2 linked regions of the Hahella sp. HNIBRBA332 genome follow. The protein of the gene in region 2 interacts with the protein of the main gene of each other region in a pairwise test. Links are inferred from orthologs where the notes say so. Each region holds a gene or a part of one and is shown on either strand. Other genes may lie near its edges. The genes, in order: rho and nusG.

Evidence for each region.
Region 1: the proteins of nusG (region 2) and rho interact in binary tests that used the Escherichia coli proteins (3 or more experiments, as listed by UniProt). The link is inferred for Hahella sp. HNIBRBA332 from one-to-one orthologs.

The regions. Positions count from the first base shown.
Region 1 is NZ_CP132203.1:5,429,534-5,432,420, forward strand. The notes cover bases 1-2,875. They hold rho (transcription termination factor Rho), read right to left. Parts: upstream 2,132-2,875; coding sequence 869-2,131; downstream 1-868. Other genes in these bases: ubiD (4-hydroxy-3-polyprenylbenzoate decarboxylase), read right to left, coding at 1-740; trxA (thioredoxin TrxA), read right to left, coding at 2,333-2,659. UniProt on the Escherichia coli protein: Facilitates transcription termination by a mechanism that involves Rho binding to the nascent RNA, activation of Rho's RNA-dependent ATPase activity, and release of the mRNA from the DNA template.
Region 2 is NZ_CP132203.1:6,538,871-6,542,221, reverse strand. The notes cover bases 273-3,107. They hold nusG (transcription termination/antitermination protein NusG), read right to left. Parts: upstream 2,040-3,107; coding sequence 1,506-2,039; downstream 273-1,505. Other genes in these bases: tuf (elongation factor Tu), read right to left, coding at 2,533-3,107; secE (preprotein translocase subunit SecE), read right to left, coding at 2,050-2,418; rplK (50S ribosomal protein L11), read right to left, coding at 981-1,409; rplA (50S ribosomal protein L1), read right to left, coding at 279-977. Outside these bases: rplJ (50S ribosomal protein L10), read right to left, coding at 1-83; more of tuf, read right to left, coding at 3,108-3,351. UniProt on the Escherichia coli protein: Part of the processive rRNA transcription and antitermination complex (rrnTAC). The complex forms an RNA-chaperone ring around the RNA exit tunnel of RNA polymerase (RNAP).

The sequences.
Region 1 (2,887 bases), 1.1 Mb from region 2 along the record:
AACAACCCTGCAAAGGCGTATTCCGACAGCGTGTCCGGCACCGGCGTCACCGCGCCTAAAATAGTCGCAGGATCCGCCCCCAGGGCCACTGCAACCGGAAACGGCTCCATGGGATGCGCTTCCCGCCACTCGCGATAGTCGAGAGCGCCGCCCCGGTGCGACAACCAGCGCATAATCAGTTTGTTGCGGCCAATCAATTGCTGTCGGTATATCCCCAGGTTCTGGCGCGCCTTGTTGGGACCGCGCGTGATCACCAACGGCCAGGTCACCAGCGGACCGGCGTCTCCCGGCCAGCAGGTTTGAATCGGATACTGGTAAAGGTCGACGTCATCGCCTTCAATAATCACTTCCTGACAAGGCGCAGAGCTGACTTCTTTCGGCCCCATATTCATCACTTGCTTGAAGATCGGCAGCTTGCTCCAAGCATCCCGTAGCCCCTTGGGCGGCTCCGGCTCTTTCAGAAAGGCCAATAGTTTGCCAATTTCCCGCAAACTCTCGACGCTTTCCGCGCCCATGCCCAAAGCCACCCGTTCTGGCGTACCAAACAGGTTGCCAAGAACAGGAATTGAGTAGCCGCGGGGATTTTCAAATAACAAAGCAGGACCTTCACGCCGCAGCGTACGGTCGCAGATTTCGGTCATTTCCAGATGGGGGTCGACTTCCGCAGTGATGCGTTTCAGCTCGCCGCGTTGTTCCAATATACGGATGAAGTCTCGCAGATCTCGGTATTGCAGACTCATAAGATTCGATATAGACAGGCTGGGGTCGATGGATTCATAGGCGCACAATATAGGCGCAGCGGATAAAAGAAAACCCCTGCGCCGGCTGGCGACAGGGGCTTAAAACTCATCTCAGGTCAGCCATGCGCCTAGCGCTTTTTCATGGCCTGGAAGAATTCGTCGTTGGTCTTGGTGTCCTTCAACTTATCAAGCAGGAACTCCACCGCGGCGATATCGTCTTCCATAGAGTGCAGCAGCTTACGCAGGATCCACACTCTTTGCAGCTCTTCCTCGGACATCAGCAATTCTTCACGGCGAGTGCCGGAGCGACGGATGTTAATCGCAGGGAAGACGCGCTTTTCAGAAATTCTGCGATCCAAATGCACTTCCAGGTTACCGGTGCCCTTGAATTCTTCATAAATCACTTCGTCCATTTTGGAGCCGGTGTCGATCAACGCCGTAGCGACGATAGTCAGGCTGCCGCCTTCTTCGACATTCCGCGCAGCGCCAAAAAAGCGCTTGGGACGCTCCAGTGCATGGGCGTCCACACCACCGGTCAGTACTTTGCCGGAGGACGGGATAATGGTGTTGTAAGCACGCGCCAGACGAGTGATGGAGTCCAACAGGATCACTACGTCTTTTTTATGCTCAACCAGACGCTTGGCTTTCTCGATAACCATCTCAGCAACCTGAACGTGACGGGCCGGCGGCTCGTCGAAGGTGCTCGCAACCACTTCACCACGCACGGTGCGCTGCATCTCGGTCACCTCTTCAGGGCGTTCATCGATCAGCAGAACCATTAAATGGGTTTCGGGATTGTTGCGGGTGATGGATTGGGCGATGTTCTGCATGAGGAGGGTTTTACCGGCTTTCGGCGGCGATACGATCAAACCGCGCTGCCCTTTACCGATAGGCGCGACCAAATCCAGGATACGCGCTGATAAATCTTCCGTACTGCCGTTGCCGGCTTCCAGACGCAGTCTTTCCTGTGGGAACAGAGGCGTCAGGTTTTCAAACAGGATTTTGTTGCGGGCGTTTTCAGGTTTGTCGAAGTTGATCTCATTGACCTTCAACAGTGCGAAATAACGCTCGCCGTCTTTCGGCGGTCGAATCTTACCGGCGATTGTATCGCCCGTTCTGAGGTTAAAACGGCGGATTTGACTGGGTGAGACGTAAATGTCGTCAGGGCCGGCCAGGTAGGAACTGTCCGCGGAACGCAAGAAGCCGAAGCCATCCTGCAGGATTTCCAGAACGCCATCGCCGTAGATGTCTTCGCCGCTTTTGGCGTGCTTTTTCAAAATACTGAAAATCACATCCTGCTTGCGGGAGCGAGCCATATTTTCCAGGCCCATTTCTTCGGCGATGGTTAATAGCTCAGGAACGGGTTTCTTTTTTAATTCAGTAAGATTCATAGGATCGAAAAACAGTTGACCTGATTGGAGAGGGTTAGGTTATAGATGGAAGAGTTTATCGTTTTACTTATTAATCAGCGAAAGGAGGACTATCGCCAAAAAGTTGAAAGCAAAATCAGTATAGGTTGAATTATAGCCTTCGTCCAGAAAATTACGCGCATTTTGAGCAGGGGTCAGACCCCCGCTCACAGAAGGCGTATATTAAAGGTTGCTGTCCAGGAAAGCTGTCAGCTGGGACTTGGATAACGCGCCTACTTTGGTCGCATCTACAGCGCCGTTTTTGAACAACATCAGCGTTGGAATACCACGAATGCTGAACTTGGGTGGAGTCTTTTCATTTTCGTCGATGTTCAGTTTGCAGATTTTCAGACGATCGCCATATTCTTCCGCGATCTCTTCCAGCACCGGAGCAATCATCTTACAGGGACCGCACCACTCAGCCCAGTAATCCACCAGCACGGGGCCATCGGCCTTCAAGACTTCGCTTTCAAAAGAGTCATCAGTTACGTTAACAATTCGGCTGCTCATTATTTAATCCTGGCTAAGAGGTGAATGCTTTTACCGACTACTATATAAGGTGGGCCTGGTAAAAATAACCTTAAAATCCGGTTAGGAAAATGACTTTGACGTCCTGTGAAAGAAGTGGTTCCATTCTCCGCCGGCTTATTTCGGTCGGCTGACCTTAATATTGGAGCAATCAGTACAACTGAAAATTGACCGCTTAGGTCGACTAATTCAGCAAGCAAGTTGACAATC
Region 2 (3,351 bases):
GCAATCACCAATGACAAGGCCTTACTGGCAGTCTCATTGACTTCAGCGACAATCGCTTTCTTGTCTTCGAGTCTAATTGCCACCGGATTTCTCCTATGTGTACCGGCCAAGCCGGTTAGTCGTACTATGTCTCACTGAGACGTTTACGGCTTTTAAGCAGGAAAACTACTATCAGCCGTCTGCGCAGGAACTTTTAATTTTCCCGGCTTACGCCGGGAAAAGCCTGCGGTCTTGGACAGCCTACGGCTTATGCCGAAAGACCACCAAAATCTTCATATTTATACAGCCAAGCTATTCTGATCAATCAACAGACCTGGGCCCATTGTTGATGAAAGAGTTACCTTCTTGAGGTAAACGCCTTTCGCTGAAGAAGGCTTAATTTTCTTCAGGTCAGCAATCAAAGCTTCCAAGTTCTGCTTGATGTGCTCCGCAGAGAACTCAACATTACCTAAAGGAGCATGGATGATGCCGTTTTTGTCTGTTCTGTAACGAATCTGGCCCGCTTTAGCATTATTAACTGCCGCTTCAACATCAGCAGTTACAGTGCCTACTTTAGGGTTAGGCATAAGACCGCGAGGCCCCAAAATCTGACCCAACTGACCAACAACACGCATAGCGTCCGGCGTTGCGATCACAACATCAAAATCCAAGTTGCCTTTCTTTACTTCTTCAGCCAAATCGTCCATACCGACGATATCAGCACCAGCTGCTTTTGCTTTATCCGCATTTGCACCTTGAGTGAAGACCGCAACGCGAACAGTTTTCCCTGTCCCGTTTGGCAGTACAGTAGAGCTACGGACTACTTGGTCTGATTTGCGAGCATCCACACCAAGGTTCACAGATACATCAATAGATTCTTTAAATTTCACAGAACCGGACAGCTCAGCTAAAAGGGTTACCGCCTCTTCTACACTGTACGCCTTACCAGCTTGTACTTTTTCACGAATCGCCTTTTGGCGCTTAGTCAACTTAGCCACGTTTTACTCCTCTACGTTCAGACCCATGCTTCTAGCTGTGCCAGCGATAGTTCGAACAGCAGCGTCGAGGCTACCCGCAGACAAATCAGGCATTTTAACATTCGCAATTTCTTCTAATTGCGCACGATTTACTGTACCTACCTTTTCTGTATTCGGACGGCCAGAACCGCTCTTAATACCAGCAGCTTTTCTAAGCAACACTGAAGCAGGTGGAGTTTTCGTAATAAACGTAAAGCTACGATCACTATAAACGGTAATTACAACTGGAGTCGGCAAACCAGGCTCAAGATTTTGCGTCTTGGCGTTGAACGCCTTACAAAATTCCATGATGTTTACACCATGCTGACCTAACGCAGGACCAACAGGGGGACTTGGATTAGCCTGACCGGCTTTTACTTGCAACTTAATATAGGCATTAACTTTCTTAGCCATTTTTCCTCCTAATGGGTTTAACGCACTTAGTGCTCCCCGAACAGACACAAAAAGCTCGCCCCACCTAAGGCGAAGCGAGCAGTCGTCATGCGAACATTAATCTTTTTCGACCTGACTAAACTCCAGGTCAACTGGCGTCGAACGGCCAAAAATAAGAACCGCCACTTTCACCCGACTCTTTTCGTAGTCCACTTCTTCAACCACGCCATTAAAATCTGCGAAAGGACCATCAATGACACGAACCACTTCACCAGCTTCAAACAATGTTTTTGGCTTAGGCTTATCAGCGCCACTTTCAACTCGACGAAGAATTGCCTCAGCTTCTTTATCGCTTATTGGCGCAGGCTTATCAGGAGTTCCACCTATAAAACCAAGCACACGAGACGTAGACTTAACCAAGTGCCAAGTATCGTCATTCATTTCCATTTGAACAAGCACATATCCAGGGTAGAATTTGCGTTCACTCTTGCGCTTCTTACCCTCTTTCATCTCTACAACTTCTTCTGTAGGAACTAAGATCTCTCCAAACTGATCCTCCATTCCTTTAAGCACTATGCGCTCCTTAAGGGAGCGCATAACATGCTTCTCGAAGCCGGAATAGGCTTGAACAACAAACCATCGCTTAGACAAAGGCCTTCTCCTACCCTATTAAGCCTGACACAAGCCAGCTGATCAGGGAATCAATGACCCATAGCAGCAACGCTACTACAAGGACAAAGACAACCACTATCAAGGTCGTCTGAGTCAACTCGGGCCTGGTTGGCCAAACCACCTTCCTTATCTCCACTCGAGCTTCTTTTAGCAAAACCAAAAAGGACTTACCTTTCTCCGTTTGCACAGCCACAAAGCCCGCAACTAGAGCCAAAGCAACAAGAGCAAGCACTCGATAAAGAAGTGACTGATCAGCGTAAAAGGAGTTACCAACAACCCCTACGGCAACCAAAGCAACAACAAGCAGCCACTTCAGCTTATCGAAAGCTCCAGAGCTTTTCTCTACGTTTGAAGACATAACCACCCAAACCCAAAATTTAAGGTGGCAGGCCAGGAGGGAATCGAACCCCCAACCTGCGGTTTTGGAGACCGCCGCTCTGCCAATTGAGCTACTGGCCTACCTTAAAAAAGGTTACTCGAAAATTTTAGCAACAACACCAGCGCCAACTGTACGGCCGCCTTCACGAATCGCGAAGCGCAAACCTTCTTCCATCGCGATTGGAGCGATCAGGCTGACTTTCATTTTTACGTTGTCGCCAGGCATAACCATCTCTACGCCTTCTGGCAATTCGCACGCACCAGTCACATCCGTTGTACGGAAGTAGAACTGAGGACGATAACCTTTGAAGAAAGGAGTGTGACGGCCACCCTCGTCTTTGCTCAGCACGTATACTTCTGACTCAAAAACGGTATGCGGAGTAATAGTTCCTGGCTTAGCCAATACTTGACCACGCTCTACGTCATCACGCTTGGTGCCGCGCAACAATACGCCAACGTTCTCACCAGCGCGACCTTCGTCCAGCAGCTTACGGAACATCTCAACGCCAGTACAGGTAGTCTTCGTGGTATCCTTGATACCAACAATCTCAACTTCCTCACCAACTTTGATAATGCCACGCTCTACACGACCAGTTACAACTGTACCGCGACCAGAGATAGAGAATACGTCCTCAATCGGCATCAGGAACGGCTTATCAATTGCACGCTCAGGCTCTGGGATGTACGCATCCAGAGTTTCAACGAGCTTCTTAACAGCACTGGTGCCCATGCCATTATCATCTTTACCTTCCAGCGCCAACAACGCGGAACCAACGATGATTGGAGTATCGTCACCTGGGAACTCATACTGGCTCAGCAGGTCGCGAACTTCCATCTCAACCAGTTCCAACAACTCTTCGTCGTCAACCATGTCCGCTTTATTCAGGAACACAACGATATATGGAACGCCAAC